Hoeflea sp. 108: one gene and its partner. The main gene of each other region encodes a partner of the protein of the gene in region 2 in a complex. Links are inferred from orthologs where the notes say so. Each region holds a gene or a part of one and is shown on either strand. Other genes may lie near its edges.

Region 1 (4,412 bases), 3.4 Mb from region 2 along the record:
CCCAGGCAGGCGAGCGGCAGGATGACGGTCTGGCAGAGAAGCGCGACGATCACCGCCTTGGGTTTTTGCAGGACGTTGCGAAAATCATCTGATGTCAGCGACAGGCCGAGGCCGAGCATGATGACACCGAGTGCCAGCGGCAGAAAGATGACGAGCGCGGAACTGTCTTGCATTGACGTCTCCCCCGACAGCCGCTTGCCGCGCCATGGCGGCGCGCCTCTCCCCTACGGCTGTATGAGAACGTAGTGCAAATCCTGGCGATTCGCACGTGTCGCAAAAATGCGGATGCTTCCGGCTATTGCTGCGCCGCGAGCGCCTTTTCGATGGCCGGCATCAGGGTCGTGGTGACAGCCTCGGGCGACAGCGGGCCGACATGCTTGAAGGCGACCTTGCCGTCCTTGCCGACGAGGAAGGTTTCCGGCACGCCATAGACGCCCCAGTCGATTGCCGTGCGGCCATCGGGATCGACGCCGATCGCCTTGTAGGGGCTGCCGAGATCGCCGAGGAAACGGCGGGCATTCTCCGGCTTGTCCTTGTAGTTCAGGCCGGCGATGGAAAAGCGCTGGTCCTTGGACAGTTCAAGCAGAACAGGGTGCTCCTCCCGGCAGGGCGCGCACCACGACGCCCAGACATTGACCAGCGTTACCTTGCCGGTGAAGTCGGCGGAGTTCAGCCCGGGCACCTGCATGCCCTCGAGCGGAGGCAGTTCGGTCTTCGGCGCCATCTGACCGATCAACGCCGACGGCACGACCGAGAGGTCGCGGCCGGAGAGCAGCTGCATCAGGAAGACGCCTGCCAGCAGCAGAAAGATCAGCAGCGGCAGCAGCACGAAGATCCTGCGTGGCCGTGCCGGTTTCTGGCTTTCGATGCTCATGCCTTGGCCCCGCTCTTGTCGGACCGGCGGCGGTGGCCGGCGGCCTCCAGCTCGGCCATCTCGCGCTTGCGGGCACGCTGGTCGGCGAGTATCCACAGGACCAGGCCGGCAATCGCCACTGATGAAACCGCATAGGCGGCGGTGACATAGAGGGCGTGGACGCTCATCGGGCTGTCATCCCAGGGCAAATCTTGATCATGTCGATGTTTCCGACCATGCGCCTCGTTTAGCCGGGGCAGGGCGTGGGTGCAATCGGACGCCGCGCCGCAGCAAGCCAATTGAAGCGAACGTGATCAGTCGGTGCCCGAGCGCAGCGCCACCGCCGCCGCGAATGGCCCGATGACGGCAAGGAACATGGTCAGCGCACAGAGGATGAGGAACGGCGGCGTAAACGGGTCGGGATCGTTGACCGCGCCATAGGCTGCCGTAACGCCGAAGATCAGCACCGGGATGACCAGCGGCAGGATCAGCACCGAGATCAGCAGCCCCCCGCGCGGCAAGACGACGGTGACGGCGGCCCCTGTCGCGCCGATGAAGACGATGGCCGGCGTGCCGACAAGCAGGGTAAGTGCGGCAGCACCGATGCCCACCGGCTCCATGTTCATGAACAGGCCGAGCAGGGGCGCGGCGATGACCAGCGGCAATACGCTCGCCGTCCAGTGCGCCAGGCATTTGACGAACACGGTGAGTGCCAGCATGTGGCGGTCGGCATTGAGCACCAGCAGATCAAGCGAGCCATCCTCGCGGTCGGCCTGGAACAGGCGGTCGAGGCCGAGCAGGCTGGCAAGCAGGGCGCCGATCCAAAGGATCGCCGGGCCAATGCGAGCGAGCAGGTTGAGGTCGGGGCCGACGCCGAAGGGGATGGTGACGACGACGGCGAGAAAGAACAGCACACCCGTCAGCGCCCCACCGCCGGCGCGGACGCCCATTCGGAGATCGCGGAGGTAGAGGGCTAGCATGGGGGAGCTCCGGCGATCTGCGCGGAGAGAGGAGTGCGAAGAAGCGCTAAGCCCTCAGACATGCACCCGCCCCATCTCCAGGGTCTTCACGCCCTCCAGCCCGAGCGGCAAATGCGTCGCGGCGACGACGATCCCGCCAGCCGCGCAATGATCCCGCATCAACCCTGCGAAACGCGCGTCCGAGGCCTTGTCCAACCCTGCCGTGGGCTCGTCGAGCAGCCAGACCGGGCGGTGGCTGATGAGCAGCTTGGCGATTGCGGCGCGGCGCTTCTGGCCGGTGGAGAGATAGCCGAAGGGCAGGTGGCCGAGGTCGTCGAGGCCGACATGCTCCAGCGCCTGGCCAATGCCGAGCTGTCCGTTGCCGGCAAAGCTTTGCCAGAACTCCAGGTTCTCGTTCACGGTCAGCGCCGCCTTCATTGCGTTCTGGTGGCCGAGATAATGGCAGGCCGCGGCAACCGTGGAAAAATCCTCGCCGCCGCCCTCCACGGTGATTCGCCCCGAAGCATGCGGCAGGAGCCCGGCGATCACGCGCAGCAAGGTCGACTTGCCCGAACCGTTGGGGCCGGTGACGACAAGCGCCTCGCCATCGGCGAGCGCAAAGCCGATATCGGCAAAAACCGCCTCGCCGCCGCGTTCACCGCTGAGATTTTCGGCGATAAGCCGCATACTTCCCCCGTCGCCGAGACTATTTCGCTGTCGCTTCGCGTCGCAGCAAAATAGGCGAATCTCCGTCTAGAACTATTCTAGGAAATTCTCTATATGCCACTCGACCATGCCAGCGGTCGGCATGGAAACAGAATTTGCGCCGAACCAGCGCACGCGCCGCCTTGAACGGCTCGGGTTGCTTGGGACCGGACAGCGGAAATGGCCGTACCCGCACCTTTGCGCGTGATTGCATGCCCATCGGAGTCCGTTCCCTTTCAGGCTGAACAGACAAGGATGGATGCTCGTGTCCAAATCTCTAGATAGTTTCAATTGCCGTCGCACGCTGACCGCAGGCGGCGCGGATTACGTTTATTACAGCCTCATCGAGGCTGAGAAGAACGGCCTTACCGGCGTTTCGCAGCTGCCCTATTCGATGAAGGTGCTGCTCGAGAACCTGCTGCGCAACGAAGACGGTCGCACCGTCACCAAGGAAGCCATCCAGGCCGTTGCCGGCTGGCTGGTCGACAAGGGCACCGCCGGCGTCGAGATCGCCTACCGCCCGGCCCGCGTGCTGATGCAGGACTTCACCGGCGTTCCGGCCGTGGTCGACCTCGCCGCCATGCGTGACGGCATCAAGACCCTCGGTGGCGACCCCGAGAAGATCAATCCGCTGGTTCCTGTCGACCTCGTCATCGACCACTCGGTCATCGTCGACGAATTCGGCACCCCGCTGGCCTTTGCCCGCAACGTCGAGCTCGAATACGAGCGCAATGAAGAGCGCTACAAGTTCCTGAAGTGGGGCCAGCAGGCGTTCCGCAACTTCCGCGTCGTGCCGCCCGGCACCGGCATCTGCCACCAGGTCAACCTCGAATACCTCGCCCAGACCGTCTGGACGAACACCGAGGATGGCGAAACGACCGCCTATCCCGACACCTGCGTCGGCACCGACTCGCACACCACCATGATCAACGGCCTGGGCGTGCTGGGCTGGGGCGTGGGCGGCATCGAGGCCGAGGCCGCGATGCTCGGCCAGCCCGTCTCCATGCTGCTGCCCGAGGTCATCGGCTTCCGCCTGACCGGCAAGCTCAAGGAAGGCGTCACCGCCACCGATCTGGTGCTGACCGTCACCCAGATGCTGCGCAAGAAGGGCGTCGTCGGCAAGTTCGTCGAGTTCTTCGGCCCCGGCCTCAGCAACATGACGCTGGCCGACCGCGCCACCATCGGCAACATGGCGCCTGAGTATGGAGCGACCTGCGGCTTCTTCCCGGTTGATGCCGAGACCATCCGCTACCTCAACATGTCGGGCCGCGCCGAAAACCGCATCGCACTCGTCGAGGAATATTCCAAGGCGCAGGGCATGTGGCGCGACGCCTCTTCGGCCGATCCTGTCTTCACCGACCTGCTCGAACTCGACATGGCGTCAGTCGTTCCCTCGATGGCCGGCCCGAAGCGTCCCGAAGGCCGCATCCCGCTCGACGGCATTGCCTCGGGTTTCGCGAGCGCACTGGAAGCCGAGTACAAGAAGACCGTCGACACTGCCAAGCGCTACGCCGTCGAGGGCGAAAACTTCGACCTCGGCCATGGCGACGTGGTGATCGCGGCGATCACGTCCTGCACCAACACCTCGAACCCGAGCGTGCTCATCGGTGCAGGCCTGCTCGCCCGCAACGCCAACCGCGTCGGCCTGAAGCAGAAGCCGTGGGTCAAGACCTCGCTGGCGCCCGGCTCGCAGGTCGTTGCCGAGTATCTCGAGAAGGCCGGCCTTCAGAAGGAGCTCGACCAGATCGGCTTCAACCTCGTCGGTTTCGGCTGCACGACCTGCATCGGCAACTCCGGCCCGCTGCCGGCGCCGATCTCCAAGACCATCAACGACAAGGGCCTGATCGGTGCGGCCGTGCTCTCGGGCAACCGCAACTTCGAAGGCCGCGTGTCGC
Region 2 (6,010 bases):
TGTTGCGCTTGAAGCGCTGACCGCCGTCCTGACCACCCTGGCCATCCGGGCCGCCGAACTGGCGGAAGAAGCGCTTCAGCGGATGGTTGTCGGGGAGGTTGTCAAAATTCTGCTGGTCTGAGAAGGGCGAGGAGCCGGTGTCGGCGGCCGGATCGATCCGGGCCTTGACCTGGACGCTCACAACGGCGGGCGAGACCTGGTCGACAACGTCGGCGAAGCTTGAAATCTGGGGTGCATTGACGCGCACGGCGTCGGCATAGGAGGGGATCGTCCCGCTGGTCATGGCGCCAAAGCCGATCGCACCTGCAAGGGCGACGGATGCGGCAGCGGCCATGAAGCGCTTGCGGGAACGCGAAAGGGGAGAATGTGCGCTGTTCATTGTCTCTGATCCTCTTGAGCGGGATGCTTTCCATCCGCATCCGATGACTCAAGAGATAGAGAGGCTCACATTACAGCTCCATTTCCGACGGATGAAACTTTCGTAATGTTTGAGAAAATCAGCTTTCCTTGCGCAGGATAACGTCGAGCGCATCCTGCTCTTCCTTGCTGAGTACAGTCGTTTCTTGCCGGCGACGCGAACGGGCAGACATGAAGACGAAAGCCCCGCCCGCCAGCAGGATGAGCACCGGCGCGCCCCAGAGCAGCGCGTTGCGCAGGTTGAAGGGCGGTTTCAAGAGCACAAACTCGCCATAGCGGGAGACGATGTAGTCCATCACCTGCTTGTCTGTATCGCCTGCCATGAGGCGCTCGCGCAGCAACACGCGAAGGTCGGCAGCGAGCTCCGCGTCGGATTCGTCAATGGACTGGTTCTGGCAGACCATGCAGCGCAGCTCTTCCGAGAGCAGCCGCGCCCGGGCCTCAAGCTTCGGATCGGCCAGCATCTCGTTCGGCTTCACCGCGAGCGCCGTGCCTGCAAGAAGGAGTGCGCCCAGGAAGGCAGCTGCTGCCGGCAGTTTCTTGATCATGAGGTCACCGGGCTCGCTTTGGCCTCAACCGTCTTGCGCCGTGCCGGCGCACCAACCCGCAGGCGACGGTCCATCAGCGACACGAAACCGCCGACCATCATCACCAGCGCGCCGCCCCAGATCAGCGTCACCAGCGGCTTCCACCAGACGCGCACGACAACGGAGCCGTCCGCCGTCTCGTCGCCCAGCGCGACATAGAGCTGGCTCAGCCACATCGTGCGGATGCCTGCTTCCGTTGTCGGCATCTGGCGCACCGGATAGAAGCGCTTGGCCGACATGATCTCGGCGGTCGGCTTGCCATTGTCGTCGAGCAGCGAGAAGCGGCCCTGGTCTTCGGTGAAGTTCGGGCCACGCACCGGATGCAGGCCGTCGAAACGCAGATGGTGTCCACCGATCTCCAGCACCTGCGCCGGCTTCATCACCAAGATCGCCTCTTTCTGGAACGACAGGACCGAGACGATGCCGAGCAGGGTCAGCCCAAGCCCGAGATGGGCAAGTGCGGTGCCGAAGACCGAACGCGGCAAGCCGAGGAAGCGGCGCAGGGCGATGCGCGGTGTCACATTGCCGAGACCCGACTTCAGCACGAGGTCGGTCAGCGACCCCAGAACCAGCCAGGCCGACAGGCCGGCCCCAAGGGCTGCGAAGACCGACGCGCCATCGACGAACAGGAAGGTGACGAGCACGGCCAGAAGGGCTGCGCCAAACGCAAACATCAGGCGCTGCGAGGCTGCGGCGATGTCGCCGCGCTTCCAGGCAAGCAGCGGGCCGAAGGGTACCAGCAGCAGCAGCGGCAACATCAGCGGGCCGAAGGTCAGATTGAAAAAGGGCTCGCCGACCGAAATCTTGTCGCCGAACAGGGCCTCGACCAGCAGCGGATAGAGTGTGCCGATCAAGACCGTCGCGGTTGCCGTGGTGAGGAACAGATTGTTCAGCACCAGCGCGCCTTCACGCGAGATCGGATGGAACAGGCCGCCCGCGGTGAGCGACGACGCCCGCAGCGCGAACAAGGCCAGCGAGCCGCCAATGAACAGCATCAGGATGCAGAGGATGAAGACGCCGCGGCTGGGATCGCTGGCAAAGGCGTGGACCGAGGTCAAGACGCCCGAGCGCACAAGGAAGGTGCCGAGCAACGACAGCGAAAAGGTCAGGATGGCAAGCAGCAGCGTCCAGATCTTCAGCGCCGAGCGCTTTTCCATGACGATGGCCGAGTGCAGCAGTGCCGTGCCGGCGAGCCAAGGCATGAACGACGCGTTTTCGACCGGGTCCCAGAACCAGAAGCCGCCCCAGCCGAGCTCGTAATAGGCCCAGTAGGAGCCCATGGCGATGCCGCCGGTCAGGAACACCCAAGCCATCAGGGTCCACGGCCGCACCCAGCGCGCCCATGCGGCATCGATGCGCCCCTCGATCAGCGCGGCGACGGCAAAGGAGAAGCAGACGGAGAAGCCGACATAGCCGAGATAGAGTAGCGGCGGGTGTACCGCGAGGCCGAAGTCCTGCAGGATCGGGTTGAGATCCTTGCCTTCGATGGGAGCTGGCACCAGCCGCGTGAACGGGTTGGACGTGATCAGGATGAAGAGCAGGAAAGCCGTGCCGATCCAGCCCTGGACGGCAATCACATTGGCGCGGAGCGTCGCCGGCAGATTGCCGCCGAAGGCCGCCACGAGCGCGCCGAAGAAAGCCAGGATCAGCACCCAGAGCAGCATAGAGCCTTCGTGGTTGCCCCAGGTACCGGTGATCTTATAGAGCAGCGGCTGCAGCGAGTGGGAGTTTTCCCAGACGTTGACCAGCGAGAAGTCCGACTGGACATAGGCGGCCGTCAGCACTGCGAACGACAGCGCGATCAGCGCGAAGCCGGTGACCGCCACCGGCCCGCCCACGGCCATCAGCCGGGCATCGCCCTTGTGGGCGCCATAAAGCGGCACCAGCGACTGCACCAGCGACAAGGCAAGCGCCAGGATAAGCGCAAAGTGACCCGTTTCGACCATCTCAGCCCCGCCCGCCAATCATTGAGTGGTTTCCTGTTGCCAGACGCCCTTTGCCTTCAGGCTGTCGGCAACCTCCTTGGGCATGTAGTTCTCGTCGTGCTTGGCCAGCACGCTGTCGGCGACAAACGTTCCGTCCGCAGCGAAGCTGCCCTCGGTAATGACGCCCTGCCCTTCTCGGAAAAGGTCCGGCAGGATGCCGGTGTAGCGCACCTTCACGGTCTTCTCGGAATCGGTGACGCCGAACGCCACCTCGGTCCCCTGCCCGCGCACGATCGATCCGTTCTCGACCAACCCGCCGAGACGTATGCGCTGGCCGGGCTCGAGGGTCGCCGTCTGCAGGTCGCCTGGCATGTAGAAATAGGAGGCCTTCTGGCCGAGCGCGTAGAAGGTCAGCGCCGTTGCCGCGCCCAGGAAAACCAGCGCGCCAGCAATGACAGAGAGGCGTTTCTGTTTGCGCGTCATGGCCTACTCCGTAACCTTTAGGCCAAGCGAGCCGGCCAGTTCGGTGAGCTTGCGGCCGTCGTCGCTGTCACGGCCAAGGGCCGTATAGGCGCGACCCAGCGCGTCCTGCGCCTGGTCGGTCTTGCCCAGCACCTGATATGAACGAACAAGCCGCAGCCAGCCTTCCGTGTCGCGCGGGTTCTGGCGCAGCTTCTCATCAAGCGTGGCGACCATGCCCTCGATCATCACCGTGCGGTCGCCCGCCGACATGGAAGCCGCGGCATCGATCTGGTCCTGGCTGGGCGCAGGTGCGCCGGCTGTCTGGTTCTGTTGCGGCACGCGGCCTTCCGCCTGCGCAATTGCCTGCTCGACAACCGAACGCCACGGCGAATCCGCAGGCACTCCGTCGGCCAACTGACGCCATACGATGGCCGCGTCGGCCGTCTTGCCTTCCTGGGCCAAAGCGATGCCAAGGAAGTAGCGCGCCTTGGGATTGGTCGGGTCGCTCTTCAGCGCATCCTCGAATGCCGAACGCGCGTCGGCGGTGACGATGCCGCCGGCGGCGGCAGCTATCGCTTCGCCAAGGCCGGATTCGCGCGCCGAGGACGAGCCGAGCAGCCGGATCGCATTGCGATAGGCAGTGACCGCGTCATTGGCGCGGCCCATGCGCATGTAGACAGGCGCCAGTACGTCCCAGCCACGGCCATCGGTGGGGTTGGCGACAAGATGAGCCTCGGCGCGCGCGATCAACTCGTCGACCGAGCTGTTGGCGGGATTCTGCGACAGGCGCGCGCTCAGCGGCTGCGAGGGAATGTCGGGCGAGCCGATCACCGTATAGACGCTCCAGCTCAACAGCGGCACTGCGAGCACGGCAACGACACCAACCAGCCGCGGCGCCAAGGACGGGCCGCTTCGCGGTGCGCTCGTGCCTTCGGCATCCAGCCTGATGATGCGGCGTGCGATCTCGGCGCGCGCCTGCTCGGCGTCGGGCGCGGCGATCAGGCCGCGCGCGGCGTCGCGCTCCACCTCCGCCAACTGGTCGCGATAGACCTCCAGGTCATGGCTCTTGTCGGCGTCGCCTTCGGCTTGGCGCGTCAAAGGCAGCAGAACCGCGAGGCTCGCACCCAGTGTCAGAAGAGCGGCAACAATCCAGAACAGCATGGCCATCTAAATAGCCAGCAGCCATCAAACTGCCAACATGGACGGGCTGCGGCTTATTGACGATTCAGCACTGAATTTCAGGCAATTGTAGGATTGTGCCTCAGGTCAGCGGCGACCAGCTGCCGTCGGCGTTGCGGCAGGCCGTTCCGCGCGAGGTCAGCGGAGTTCCGGTGGTGAACACCGTCTGCGAATATTGACGGCAGTCCTGCGAGCCGACGCGATAAGGCTGAGCCGCGATGACTTCGCCGGAGCGGCCATCGCCCTTCCAGCCAATCGCCTGGCCACCCTGGCCGTATTCCAGCGCGCGGTACTCCGCTTCCAGCGCCTTGCGGCGATCACTGTCGCTCAGGCCACTGCCGATCGAACCGCCGATCAGGCCGCCATTCATGGCGTTGATGTTACGCGCTGCGACCCTGCCGCTGGAATTTGCAGTGTCGGCGCCGGAGGACGACGGAATGATGCCGCCGCCGCTGCCCAGACCAGTGGTCGTGCAGCCGGAAACGGCAATCAGTCCCGCCACCAGTGCAACCCGCAGTCTCATATCCATCACCGGTCCCGAATTCGCTTCCACTTACAATGGCTTGGCGTCGCGTTAGTTTCCATCTTTGGCCGAAATGGGGCCGATTCGGCCAGCCATTTCTACTGCACTCCGCGCAGTTCGACGACAGCCTTCAAGCCGCCCATCGCCGAGCGCTCAAGCCGCAAGGTGCCGCCATACTCCTTGACCAGGTCGGCGACAATGGCGAGCCCCAGCCCGGTGCCCGGTTTTGTCTCGTCGAGACGCTTGCCGCGCTGCAGTGCCTCGCGCGCCTTGTCCTCGGGAATGCCCGGTCCGTCATCCTCGATCAGGATCGAAAATCGCGGCGGCTCCTCGCCAACAGGCACTGCCGTTTCGACAGACACCCTGACCGCACTGTGCGCCCATTTCATTGCATTTTCGAGGAGGTTGCCGACAACCTCCTCGAGATCTTCCCGCTCGCCGGCAAAGACGACGTCCGCCGGCGGCGTGGCCAGTGAAATGCCGGTGCCACGAGACAGCTTGTCCATGACGCGCACCATGCGTTCAAGCAGCGGCGTGACCGGCGTGCGATAGACGACGCTTTCGCGTTGCGCCGCAACACGCGCGCGCTGCAGATAATGATCGATCTGCTGCTGCATCGCCGCCGCGTGGTCGGCGATCAGTTGGCCCTTGGGACCACCCAGAGCACGACCCTCGTTGAGCATCACCGCCAGCGGCGTCTTCAGCGAATGGGCGAGATTGCCAACCTGTGTACGGGAACGCTCGACGATGCGCCGGTTGTTTTCGATCAACGCATTGGTCTCATTGGCAAGCGGCTGGATCTCGGCTGGAAAGCGCCCGGTCAGCCTTTGCGCCGTGCCTTCGCGCACCATGGCAAGCGCGTTGCGGACGCGTGCGAGCGGCTGCAGGCCGAGCAGGATGGCGATGGCGTTGATGGC

The links. Proteins that work in one complex are often made in the same cells at the same time.
Region 1: the proteins of ccmE (region 2) and ccmB are in contact, whole or in part, in a solved structure (PDB 8CE8), measured with the Escherichia coli proteins. The link is inferred for Hoeflea sp. 108 from one-to-one orthologs.

What each region holds. Positions count from the first base shown.
Region 1 is NZ_KB890024.1:4,873,769-4,878,180, reverse strand. Bases 1-2,752 are described here. They hold ccmB (heme exporter protein CcmB), read right to left. Parts: upstream 1,834-2,752; coding sequence 1,168-1,833; downstream 1-1,167. Other genes in these bases: ccmA (heme ABC exporter ATP-binding protein CcmA), read right to left, coding at 1,888-2,499; ccmD (heme exporter protein CcmD), read right to left, coding at 871-1,041; B015_RS0124255 (DsbE family thiol:disulfide interchange protein), read right to left, coding at 296-874; B015_RS0124260 (bile acid:sodium symporter family protein), read right to left, coding at 1-173. In the rest of the region: aconitate hydratase AcnA, read left to right, coding at 2,783-4,412. UniProt on the Escherichia coli protein: Required for the export of heme to the periplasm for the biogenesis of c-type cytochromes.
Region 2 is NZ_KB890024.1:1,448,286-1,454,295, reverse strand. What follows is about bases 1,691-4,379. They hold ccmE (cytochrome c maturation protein CcmE), read right to left. Parts: upstream 3,413-4,379; coding sequence 2,969-3,412; downstream 1,691-2,968. Other genes in these bases: ccmI (c-type cytochrome biogenesis protein CcmI), read right to left, coding at 3,416-4,379; B015_RS0107075 (heme lyase CcmF/NrfE family subunit), read right to left, coding at 1,691-2,950. Also shown: B015_RS0107085 (Do family serine endopeptidase), read right to left, coding at 1-379; B015_RS0107080 (cytochrome c-type biogenesis protein), read right to left, coding at 498-965; more of B015_RS0107075, read right to left, coding at 962-1,690; more of ccmI, read right to left, coding at 4,380-4,552; B015_RS0107060 (hypothetical protein), read right to left, coding at 4,653-5,093; B015_RS0107055 (ATP-binding protein), read right to left, coding at 5,192-6,010. UniProt on the Escherichia coli protein: Heme chaperone required for the biogenesis of c-type cytochromes. Transiently binds heme delivered by CcmC and transfers the heme to apo-cytochromes in a process facilitated by CcmF and CcmH.